DNA from 3 places in the Raoultella sp. genome. Region 2 is predicted to be linked to each of the others. Evidence: predicted binding sites of a transcription regulator. Region 2 holds the regulator's gene; each other region holds the start of a gene.
The links. The regulator PurR, encoded in region 2, represses purine synthesis genes. The targets are predictions, from matches to a motif close to CANGCAAACGTTTGCNTG.
Positions count from the first base shown of each region.

Region 1 (4,223 bases), on a different contig from region 2:
GCGTCTGCGCGAGAACCTGCCGCTGATAACGCTGGTGCTACTGATGGTGCTGAGCTGGGGTCTGGAGCAGTTCAACCACCCCTTCGGCGAGCTGGCATTCATTGCCACCACGCTTGTGGGCCTGTGGCCCGTCGCTCGCCAGGCCCTGCGCCTGATCCGCAGCGGCAGCTGGTTTGCCATTGAAACACTGATGAGCGTCGCCGCTATCGGAGCGCTGTTTATTGGCGCAACGGCTGAAGCCGCGATGGTGTTGCTGCTGTTTATGGTTGGCGAGCGTCTTGAAGGCTGGGCCGCCAGCCGCGCCCGCCAGGGGGTAAGCGCTCTGATGGCGTTAAAACCCGATACCGCCACTCGCCTGCGTGACGGCGTGCGGGAAACTGTCGCCCAGCGCGATCTCCGCCCCGGAGACGTGATTGAAGTCGCGGCAGGAGGTCGCTTACCCGCCGATGGCCAGCTGCGCACACCCTTCGCCAGCTTTGATGAAAGCGCCTTAACCGGCGAGTCGGTGCCGGTCGAGCGCCATTCCGGCGAACGCGTGGCGGCAGGTGCCACCAGCGTCGATCGCCTGGTTCAACTGACGGTCATTTCCGAGCCGGGCGACAGCGCCATTGACCGCATTCTGAAGCTGATTGAAGAGGCGGAGGAACGCCGGGCGCCAATTGAGCGCTTTATCGATCGCTTCAGCCGGATTTATACGCCGGCCATTATGGTCGTCGCCCTGTTGGTCGCCATCGTGCCGCCGCTGTTCTTTGCCGCCGCCTGGCTGCCGTGGATCTACAAAGGTCTGACGCTGCTACTGATCGGCTGTCCCTGCGCACTGGTTATCTCCACTCCGGCGGCTATTACTTCCGGGCTGGCGATGGCGTCGCGCCGCGGTGCTCTGATTAAAGGCGGCGCAGCGCTTGAGCAACTCGGTCGCATACGTCAGGTGGCTTTCGACAAGACCGGGACGCTAACCGTCGGTCAACCGCGCGTTACCGCCGCAATCGCCCTGAATGACGTGGATGAAAATGGCCTGCTGGCACTGGCGGCGGCGGTAGAACAAGGCTCCAGCCACCCACTGGCACAGGCCATCGTGCGCGAAGCCCAGCAGCGTCAGCTGACGATTCCGTCTGCCCGCGATCAGCGCGCCCTGGCGGGGTCGGGCATTGAAGCCGAAGTCGACGGGCGGCGGATACTGATTTGCGCGGCAGGCAACGACGCAGCAGCAGAGCATGAGGTGCAGATTCAACAGCTGGAGAGCGCGGGTCAGACGGTTGTCCTGGTGTTGCGCGAACACTCTCTGCTCGGCATTCTGGCGCTACAGGATACGCTGCGCGATGACGCCCGCCAGGCGGTCGACGATCTGCATCGTCTGGGGGTGCAGGGGGTGATCCTGACCGGCGATAACCCGCGTGCGGCCGCCGCCATTGCCGCAGAGCTGGGGCTGGAATTCCGCGCCGGGCTGCTGCCGGCCGATAAAGTCGAGGCGGTCACGACGCTCAATACCGCGGCGCCACTGGCTATGGTTGGTGACGGGATTAATGACGCGCCAGCGATGAAGGCCGCCACCATTGGTATCGCCATGGGCAGCGGAACCGACGTGGCGCTGGAAACCGCCGATGCCGCCCTGACGCATAACCGCTTAACCGGTCTGGCGCAGATGATTTCACTGGCCCGCGCCACCCACGCCAATATTCGGCAGAACATCGCGATTGCGCTTGGCTTAAAGGGGATTTTCCTTATCACTACGCTGCTCGGGTTAACCGGGCTGTGGCTGGCGGTACTGGCCGATACGGGGGCAACGGTGCTGGTGACCGCTAACGCCCTGCGGCTGTTACGTAAGAAGTAAGTGGAAAGACCCCGGTGGCGCGTTGCTTACCGGGGCTACGGGAACGTGCAGTCTTTGGATTTTGTCGCCCGAACAGGGACGCAGCCCCACCTCCGGGAAGACGGCCTGCGGCAATCGCACCATTTATTCCCCGGTAGCGCGTTGCTTACCGGGGCTACGGGAACGTGGAGTCTTTGGATTTTGTCGCCCGGACAGGGGCGCAGCCCCGCCTCCGGGAGAGGCAGTGCGGCACACAAACCCGTGCTTAATGGCTTTTACGAATCAGATAGCGATAGGGCAGCGCCGCGGTTTCTTGTGCCAACAGCTCATGCTCCATAAAGCGGCAAAAACCTGGAATATCGCGGGTTGTCGCCGGATCATCGGCGATAATCAGCAGCGTTTCCCCCACCGGCATTGTACGTACGGTCTTACGCACCATCATTACCGGCTCCGGGCAACGCAGGCCCTGAGCGTCCAGAGTGTGGTCAGGGCTGGAGAAAAGTTCGGTCATTTTCATCTCACATCAACAAAACGGCCATAGTTTACCCCCACTTTTGCGCTACGCAAGTCAGGTTAACGTTTGCGCGAAAAACAACCATTGCAATACCCGCTCAACGCAGTATCATTCTGCCGCTTCAAACGGGTACTCGCGCGTTGGCAAGCCACAGCGCCAGTATTGATTTATTGGGTTCCCTCACCCCAACTCTCTGGTCCTGAATCATTCGAGTTGCAGAAAGGAGACGCCGCAGTGAATTCCCGGATGCTTACCCAGGTAAGCGACTGGAATGCATGAGGAAAGTCAACGCATCTGCAGTCTGAAGGAGGACGGGCATAAAAAGGTCACAATATGAATCCGTTTACAACGTCACAGCGTCAAAAAGCGCTGGTCTGGCTTTCTCTTTTTCATGTGCTGGTTATCACCTCCAGCAACTATCTGGTACAGCTCCCGATCTCCATTTTTGGTTTTCATACCACGTGGGGCGCGTTCAGCTTTCCGTTTATCTTCCTCGCCACCGATCTGACGGTGCGGATTTTCGGCGCGCCGTTGGCACGACGCATTATCCTGGCGGTGATGGTCCCGGCGCTGCTGATCTCCTATGGCATTTCGTCCCTGTTTTATATGGGAGAGTGGCAAGGCTTTGCCGCACTGACTCACTTTAACCTGTTCGTCGCCCGTATCGCCGCCGCCAGTTTCATGGCCTACGCGCTGGGCCAGATCCTCGATGTCCATGTCTTTAACCGCCTGCGTCAAAACCGCCGCTGGTGGCTGGCGCCGACCGCTTCGACTCTGTTCGGCAACGTCAGTGATACCCTGGCCTTTTTCTTTATCGCTTTCTGGCGTAGTCCGGACCCGTTTATGGCGGCGAACTGGGGAGAAATCGCAATTGTCGACTATAGCTTCAAGGTATTGATTAGCATTGTTTTCTTCCTGCCGATGTATGGCATGTTGTTGAATATGCTACTGAAAAAACTGGCAGATAAATCTGATTTATCAGCATTGCAGCCAGGTTAAGAGTACTCGCAGGTTGATGTGATAAGATAAGCGAATGAGCCGTTAATGGCCGTTTATCGAAAGGAAGATGTCAATGCGCAATTTGGTTAAATATGTCGGTATTGGCCTGCTGGTTATGGGGCTTGCGGCCTGTGATAACAGCGATACAAAAACGCCGACTGCCGGGGCTGCTGCGGAAAGCAACGCCAGCGGGCAAAATATCAGCCTGCTGGATGGTAAGCTGAGTTTCTCCCTGCCAGCAGGAATGACCGATCAGAGCGGTAAACTGGGTACCCAGGCCAACAACATGCACGTCTATTCTGACGCCACCGGGCAGAAAGCGGTGATCGTGATTGTTGGCGACAGCACCAATGAAGAATTGAGCGTGCTGGCTCAGCGCCTGGAAGATCAGCAGCGCAGCCGCGATCCGCAGTTGCAGGTTGTCACCAATAAATCGATTGATATCAAAGGCCACACGCTGCAGCAGCTGGACAGCATCATCTCCGCCAAAGGTCAGACTGCCTGGTCTTCCGTCATTCTCGGCAAGGTTGACGATAAGCTGCTGACACTGCAGATCACGCTGCCGGCAGACAACCAGCAGCAGGCGCAAAGCGCCGCTGAAAACATCATCAATACTCTCGTCATCCAGTAACTACTGGCCTGACGCTGCGGCCTCCGGCGCAACCACCGGGGGCCGTTTTTTTAACCGCCAGCACAGCAACAGCGCCACCGCCACCAGCCCCGCCGCCGCCAGATAAATAGTGGAAATCCCGGCCCACGCCATCAGCAGCCCGGCCAGAGGACCGGTAATCCCTAAAGACAGATCCATAAATACCGTATAGGTCGCCAGCGCCGAGCCCTGATTCTGTTGCGGCACCGCCTTCACCGCCACTACCCCCAGCGCAGGAAAGACCAGTGAAA
Region 1 covers NZ_JBCNNS010000024.1:28,405-32,627, forward strand. The annotation lists gene zntA (Zn(II)/Cd(II)/Pb(II) translocating P-type ATPase ZntA) at 1-1,831, shown strand, start outside; gene tusA (sulfurtransferase TusA) at 2,076-2,321, opposite strand; gene ACZAHD_RS06430 (7-cyano-7-deazaguanine/7-aminomethyl-7-deazaguanine transporter) at 2,658-3,323, shown strand; gene ACZAHD_RS06435 (DcrB family lipoprotein) at 3,397-3,954, shown strand; partial or broken gene ACZAHD_RS06440 (MFS transporter) at 3,955-4,223, opposite strand, start outside.
Region 1: the regulator PurR is predicted to act here: its motif matches at 2,380-2,397, upstream of tusA (sulfurtransferase TusA).

Region 2 (4,223 bases):
GGAATACCACTACGGCAAACATCACCAGGCCTATGTCACCAACCTCAATAACCTGATCAAAGGCACCGAGTTTGAAGGTCAATCTTTAGAAGCGATCGTCCGCGCTTCCGAAGGTGGTATCTTTAACAATGCGGCCCAGGTCTGGAACCATACATTCTACTGGAACTGCCTCGCGCCGAATGCGGGCGGCGAGCCGGAAGGTGAGCTGGCGACTGCCATCAATCAGTCCTTCGGCAGCTTCGCAGACTTCAAAGCGAAATTTACCGACGCGGCAGCGAAGAACTTTGGTGCAGGCTGGACATGGCTGGTTAAAAATGCCGATGGCAGCCTGAGCATTGTCTCCACCAGCAACGCTGGCACGCCGCTGACCGGCGACGCCAAACCGCTGCTGACCGTGGATGTCTGGGAACATGCCTATTACATCGACTACCGTAACGCCCGTCCTGACTATCTGGCGCACTTCTGGGCGCTGGTAAACTGGAAGTTTGTGGCGGCCAATCTGGCGGCCTAAAACGCGAACGCAGAAGGGGCAACCCTTCTGCGAATATACCTACGGTTCGACCAACGCCTCTTCCGGCTGTGAACGCCCGCCAACCAGCACCAGCAGCAGCGCCACCCCGGCAATTATCGCCCCCATCACCGGCACAAAGGCATAGCCCAGCCCGCCGGAAATCACCGCACCGCCGGCTGCCGCGCCCAGCGCATTGCCGAGGTTAAATGCCCCGATATTGACCGACGAAGAGAGCCCCGGCGCTTCATGGGCTACCCGCATCACCCGCATTTGCAGCGGCGGAACCACGGCGAAAGTCGCCGCCCCCCAGACTACCATACTGATAGCGGCCCCCAGTTGCGTCTGCGCCAGCAGCGGAATTGCCAGCATGATAACCATCAGCAGCAGCAGAAATCCCTTCAGCGTCCCGGAGACGGAACGGTCGGCGAATTTACCGCCCAGATAGTTACCCAGCGAAAAGCCGACGCCAATCAACACCAGCATGGCGGTGACAAACAGCGGCGAGGCGTGCGTAATGGTATGCAGTACAGGTGAAATATAGGTGTAGAGGGTAAACATGGCACCGGCCCCCAGCACAGTCGTCAGCAGCGCGGAGAGCACCTGCGGACGAACCAGCACGGAAAGCTCCTGTTTTACGTTCGGACGTTCACCAGCGCGGCCTTGAGGCAACGAGAACCACAGGCTAACCATCGCCACCAGTCCCAGACCTGCCGTCGCGAGGAACGACATCCGCCAGCCGATGGTTTCGCCAAGCCATGTCGCCGCCGGAACGCCGCCAATATTAGCGATGGTCAACCCCATGAACATGGTCGCCACCGCGCTGGCCTGTTTGTGTTTCGGCACCACGCTCGCCGCAACCACCGAACCGAGGCCGAAGAAAGCTCCGTGGTTAAGGCTGGTGATAATGCGTGAAATCAGTAGCGTAGTGTAATCCGGCGCCATTGAGGAGAGGACGTTACCCAGCGTGAAGATCGCCATCAGAAAAATCAGTGCATTTCTGCGCGCGCGATGAGAGAGCAGCAAAGTCATTAGCGGCGCCCCGACCATCACGCCGATCGCATAAGCACTGATCAGCATTCCCGCCGCCGGAATTGACACGTCGACGCCTTTGGCAATCACCGGCAGCAGCCCCATCGGGGAAAACTCCGTGGTACCAATACCAAACGCGCCTATCGCCAGCGCTAACAAGGGAAAGTTGATTTTCATTCAATGACTCCAGCAGACCGTCATCGGCAACGGTATCTCATCAGAAGTCAAAAGCATGACATCAATCACAAAAAAACAAAAGTAAACGAAATGGCAAAAGATTTTTGCGAAATTGATAATAATGGCGGGATATCGGGGGAAAGGGGCCTCTCCCCCGGATAAATCAGTGCAGTACCGCGGTCAGGGCGGCGGCCACGATGAGCCCCAGGACAATAATCGTTGTCGTCAGCGAAAACTTTAAATCGGTATCCATCAATTTTTCTCCCCAGTTATCCCCACACGAAAAGTGAGCTTGCTCATTTTTGCACAATATCGCACAAAAATCTTCCATGTTTTAGGGTGATGCACATTTTTGCTCTTCCCCTTTGCCGCAAGATCGGACAAAATCCCACGCTAATTTGAAAGCGTATCGGCCATTGACCCCTTCCTGTCGTTCTGTGTCGTTTTCCCGACGTGATGCAATGTTGAAAATTGTATTCAGGGTGTGTACAGGCAAACGTTTACGTATCGATAATCAGACGATCAGGTCAAGGTCTGGAGTGAGAAGTAATGGCAACAATTAAAGATGTAGCGAAGCGCGCAAACGTTTCCACTACAACAGTATCACATGTAATTAACAAAACCCGTTTCGTGGCGGAAGAAACCCGCAACGCCGTGTGGGCGGCGATCAAAGAGCTGCACTATTCTCCAAGCGCCGTTGCTCGCAGCCTGAAGGTTAATCACACCAAATCGATCGGTCTGCTGGCCACCAGCAGCGAAGCGGCCTATTTCGCTGAGATTATTGAATCTGTAGAAAAGAGCTGTTTCCAGAAAGGCTATACTCTGATTTTGGGCAATGCGTGGAACGATCCCGAAAAACAGCAGGCCTATCTGTCGATGATGGCGCAAAAGCGTGTCGACGGCATGCTGGTTATGTGTTCTGAATACCCGGAATCGGTGCTCCGCATGCTGGAAGAGTACCGCCATATTCCGATGGTGGTCATGGACTGGGGTGAATCCAAAGCCGACTTCACCGATTCGGTGATCGATAACGCCTTCGAAGGCGGCTATATGGCCGGGCGCTACCTGGTCGAACGCGGCCACCGCGAGATCGGCGTGATCCCTGGCCCGCTGGAACGTAACACCGGCGCCGGGCGCCTGGCCGGCTTTATGAAAGCCATGGAAGAAGCGCAGATTGCCGTTCCGGAAAGCTGGATTGTTCAGGGGGACTTCGAGCCTGAATCCGGCTACCGTGCAATGCAGCAGATCCTCAGCCAGCAGCATCGCCCGACGGCGGTCTTCTGCGGCGGCGATATCATGGCGATGGGCGCAATCTGTGCTGCGGATGAGATGGGTCTGCGCGTACCGCAGGACATTTCGCTGATCGGGTATGATAACGTGCGTAACGCCCGCTATTTCAGCCCGGCGCTGACCACCATCCATCAGCCGAAAGATTCGCTGGGGGAAGCGGCCTTCAATATGTTGATGGATCGTATCGTCAACAAACGTGAAGAGTCCCAGTCGATCGAGGTTCACCCGCGACTGGTAGAGCGCCGCTCCGTCGTCGACGGCCCGTTCGTCGATTACCGTCGCTAATCAATCGTGCGGCGCCGGCTATGTCTATTCCGGCGCCCGTAGCCACTCCCGGTTTAACGTTTCACTGTCCCCCAGATAATCCAGCAGCCACAAAAGGGCCGGTGAGGCGTCACTCTGCTGCCAAGTCAGGCAACACGCAGCGTCCGGGAACGGATTTTCCAGCGCCAGCACGGTCCATTCGCCACGGTCAATCCAGGGGCGAGCAAAATGGCTCGGCACCATTCCTACGCACAATCCCGCCGAGAGGCAGGTGGCCGATGATTCCCAGTCCGGCACCACCACCCTTTTCTGGTTATCCAGTAGCCAGGTCGTGCGTTTCGGCAATGAGCGAGAGGTATCTTCCCGGACCAACGACGGCCAGTTGCGCAACACGTCATCGCTGAGCGGCCCGGTCATCTGCGCCAGCGGATGATGGCTCGCCACCACGCAATCCCAGCTCAGCATCCCCATATCACGAAAGGCGTAGCGCCCCCCTACCGGAATCGAACGGGTTGCTCCGATAGCCAGTTCCACGCGTCCGTCGGCCAGCGCGTCCCAGACGCCGTTGAAGACCTCCTGAAAAACAATCAGCTCGACATCCGGAAAGTGACGATAAAAATCGACAATCATCTGCCGCATACGGGCTGGTTTAACGATGTCATCCACGGCTATCGACAGCTGACCGCGCCAACCGTTGGCTATCTGCTGACACTGCTGGCGAGTGATCTGCATTTTTTTGATAACAGATCGTCCTTCCTGTAAAAACCAGAGCCCGGCGGGGGTCAATTCGACATCGCGATGGCGGCGTTCAAACAGCGGTACCGCCAGCCACTCTTCCAACTGACGTACAGTATAACTGACCGCCGAAGGTACGCGGTGCAGTTCCTGCGCCGCTGCGCTAAAGCTGCCGTTGCGGGCTACAGCATCAACAACTTCGAGTGAGTATTCGGAC
Region 2 covers NZ_JBCNNS010000080.1:9,408-13,630, forward strand. The annotation lists gene sodB (superoxide dismutase [Fe]) at 1-511, shown strand, start outside; gene ACZAHD_RS14715 (MFS transporter) at 551-1,717, opposite strand; gene cydH (cytochrome bd-I oxidase subunit CydH) at 1,881-1,970, opposite strand; gene purR (HTH-type transcriptional repressor PurR) at 2,267-3,292, shown strand; gene punR (DNA-binding transcriptional activator PunR) at 3,317-4,223, opposite strand, start outside.

Region 3 (4,223 bases), on a different contig from region 2:
CCGCAACGTTAGTCAGCGCTTCACCGACGGCCAGGCGAGCAGAGGCGGCAAAGTCCAACAGCGCGACCGGCGCACGTTCGCCAATCGCCATCGCTTCGCCATAGTAGCTATCGAGGCTGGCGGTGGTTACCGCGCAGTTCGCTACCGGAATCTGCCAGGGGCCGACCATCTGATCGCGCGCAACCATCCCGGTGACGGTACGGTCGCCGATGGTGACAAGGAAGGTTTTTTCCGCCACTGCCGGCAAATGCAGAACGCGATTCACCGCGTCGGCGAGAGTGATATCCTGGCGATCCAACGCATCACCTTTCACTTTCAGGGTCTGAACATCGCGGGTCATTTTCGGCGTTTTACCCAGCAGCACATCCAGCGGCAGGTCGATCGGCTGGTCGTTGAAGTGAGCATCGCCCATGTTCAGATGCAGTTCTTCGGTGGCTTCACCGATCACCGCGTACGGTGCGCGCTCACGGCGGCACAGCTCATCAAACAGCGGCAGCTGTTCCGGCGCAACCGCCAGCACATAGCGCTCCTGGGATTCGTTACACCAGATTTCCAGCGGACTCATGCCCGGCTCATCGCTCAGAATATCGCGCAGCTGGAATTTACCGCCGCGCCCACCGTCGCTAACCAGTTCCGGCATGGCATTAGACAGACCGCCAGCACCGACGTCGTGGATAAACAGAATCGGGTTTGCATCGCCCAGTTGCCAGCAGCGGTCGATCACCTCCTGGCAACGGCGTTCCATTTCCGGGTTATCACGCTGTACGGAGGCAAAATCAAGATCCGCGTCGGACTGACCGGATGCCATTGAAGAAGCCGCGCCGCCGCCCAGGCCGATATTCATCGCCGGGCCACCAAGGACAATCAGTTTCGCCCCAACGGTAATTTCACCTTTCTGCACATGCTCGCCACGGATGTTACCAATCCCGCCCGCCAGCATGATCGGTTTATGATAACCGCGTAGCTCTTCGCCGTTGTGGCTGGTCACTTTTTCTTCATAGGTACGGAAATAGCCGTTCAGCGCCGGACGACCGAATTCGTTGTTAAACGCGGCGCCGCCCAACGGGCCGTCGGTCATGATATCCAGAGCGGTCACAATACGCTCTGGCTTGCCGAAATCTTCTTCCCACGGCTGTTCAAAGCCGGGAATCCGCAGGTTAGAGACCGAGAAACCGACAAGACCGGCTTTCGGTTTCGCTCCGCGACCGGTTGCCCCTTCATCGCGGATTTCACCGCCGGAGCCGGTCGCCGCACCCGGCCATGGAGAGATGGCCGTCGGGTGGTTGTGTGTTTCCACTTTCATCAGGATATGGGCGTCTTCCTGATGGAAGTCATAGCGGCCTTTTTCGCGATCGGCAAAGAAGCGCCCTACCTGAGAACCTTCCATGACCGCAGCGTTGTCTTTATAGGCGGACAGGACGTAATCCGGCGTCTTTTCGAAGGTGTTTTTGATCATCTTGAACAGCGACTTCGGCTGCTGTTCACCATCAATAACCCAGTCGGCGTTAAAAATCTTGTGGCGGCAGTGCTCAGAGTTCGCCTGGGCAAACATATACAGTTCGATGTCATTCGGGTTGCGGCCAAGCTTGTTGAACGCATCCTGCAGGTAGTCGATTTCGTCTTCCGCCAGCGCCAGCCCCAGACGGAGGTTGGCATCAATCAGCGCCTGACGTCCCTGCCCCAGCAGATCGACGCTGGTCACTGGCGTCGGTTGATGTTGAGCGAACAGCTTTTCGCCCTCTTCCAGCGCATCAAAGACGCTTTCCATCATCCGGTCGTGGAGTTCACTCGCGACAGCGGCCCATTGTGCTTCACTCAGCGTACTGGCTTCCACATAGTACGCCACGCCGCGCTCAAGGCGCACAACCTGCGACAGACCGCAGTTATGGGCGATATCGGTAGCTTTAGAAGACCAGGGGGAGATGGTGCCAGGGCGGGGGGTGACGAGCAGTAATTTACCGGTTGGGGTATGGCTGTTTAAGCTTGGGCCATACTTGAGCAGTCGTGCCAGCCTTTCACGCTCATCACCGCTTAACGGCGCGTTCAGTTCGGCAAAATGAACATACTCTGCATATATTGTGCTAACCGGCAGGTTGGCCGCCTGGAAACGTGCCAGCAGTTTATTAACACGAAATGCCGACAGTGCAGGTGAACCACGCAAAATTTCCATCATAAGTCTCTCGTCTTCGCAGCTTTCAATATGAGCCAGGGGGGAAACGGGCGCCATTATAGTGAATCCTGAGCCTCGACGAAACCGTTTGCGTGGAAATAAAATTGTTCACCTGGTTTATCAATTAATGTGACCTTCTCCGCGAATAAGTTGCCAACTGACGCATTCTTAAGCAAAATGCCGCTCATTCGAAGACTCTCTTTTTACTTTTCCGCTAATAGCCTGCTGAGGAACACAGAGCTGCAGAAGATTAACTCTCTGAAAAAATTAAAGATTAATTATCTGCTCATCGGCATTGTGACCCTATTGCTGGCGGCTGCCCTGTGGCCGTCGATCCCGTGGTCAGGAAAGCCGGAGAACCGTGTCGCCGGAATTATGGCGCGCGGTGAGCTGCGCATCAGCACCATCAATTCGCCGCTCACCTTCGCGACCATCAATAACAAATCCTACGGGCTGGATTACGAGATGGCAGAACAGTTTGCCAATTATCTCGGCGTCAGGCTGAAGGTGACTGTCCGCCAGAATATCAGTCAGCTGTTCGATGACCTTGATAACGGTAATGCCGATATGTTAGCTGCCGGGCTGGTCTACAACTCAGAGCGGGTCAAAAACTATCAGGCCGGGCCAGGCTACTATTCGGTGTCGCAGCAGCTGGTCTACCGGGTTGGCACGCCGCGCCCACGCAGCCTCGCCAACCTCACGGCAGAACAGTTGGTGATTGCCCCAGGGCACGTCGCCATTAACGACCTGCAGACGCTGAAAGGGAATAAATACCCGGATCTCGGCTGGCGCGTGGATGAAAAACGCGGGACGACAGCGCTGATGCAGGCGGTTATCGATGGCGAAGTGGATTACACCATTGCAGATTCGGTGGCGATTAGCCTGTTCCAGCGCGTACATCCGGAACTGGCGGTCGCCCTGGATATCAGCGATGAACAGCCGGTGACCTGGTTTAGCGCCAGGAGCGAAGACAACTCGCTCTCGGCGGCGATGCTGGATTTCTTCAACAATATGAATGAAAACGGTACTCTGGCACGACTGGAAGAAAAATACCTCGGACACGGTAACGATTTCGATTATGTCGATACCCGGACGTTCCTGCGCGCCGTCGATACTATTCTGCCGGACCTACAGCCAATGTTTGAGAAATACGCGCGTCAGATCGACTGGCGCCTGCTGGCGGCCATTTCATGGCAGGAGTCGCACTGGGATCCGCAGGCCACCTCGCCAACCGGGGTGCGCGGCATAATGATGCTGACCCGCAATACTGCGCAGAGCCTGGGATTAACCGACCGTACCGATGCAGAGCAGAGCCTCAGCGGCGGTATGCGCTACTTGCAGGATATGATGAATAAAATCCCGGACTCGGTCCCCAAAGATGAACGAATCTGGTTTGCGCTGGCGGCTTACAATATGGGCTACGCCCATATTCTGGACGCCATCTCGCTGACAAAAAGACAGAAAGGCAATCCCGACAGCTGGGCGGACGTGAAACAGCGCCTGCCGCTGCTTAGTCAGAAATCTTATTACAGCCGACTGAAATATGGCTACGCCCGCGGTCACGAGGCATACGCCTACGTCGAGAACATCCGCAAATATCACATCAGCCTGGTGGGATACCTGTCGGAGAAAGAGAAAAAAGATGAACAGCGGCTGGCGCTTGCCGGAGACTATCCGGCAGTGATGCCGGATGAACTGGATAAAGAACAGCAGGTGCTGCCCTTTTTCCAGTTTCGCGCGGAATCGTTAGTCGACAACGCCAGACTGAAGATTCCCGGACTGAGCCGCTAAGCGTCCCCGAGCCGGCGCGCCTTTTTCAAGGCTTTTTTCTCTTCCCGCCGCCAGCGGAAAAAGTCGCTAAGCATACCTGAGCACGACTCCGCCAGAATACCTTCACTGATCTCCACCCGATGATTCATCCCCGGATGGTGCAGGACATCTATTAGCGAGCCGGCTGCGCCGGTTTTTGCATCCCGGGCACCAAATACCAACCGCGAAATCCGGCTATGCACCATCGCCCCCGCGCACATCACGCACGGTTCAAGCGTGACAT
Region 3 covers NZ_JBCNNS010000058.1:4,856-9,078, reverse strand. The annotation lists gene purL (phosphoribosylformylglycinamidine synthase) at 1-2,173, opposite strand, end outside; gene mltF (membrane-bound lytic murein transglycosylase MltF) at 2,348-3,961, shown strand; gene tadA (tRNA adenosine(34) deaminase TadA) at 3,958-4,223, opposite strand, start outside.
Region 3: the regulator PurR is predicted to act here: its motif matches at 2,248-2,265, upstream of purL (phosphoribosylformylglycinamidine synthase).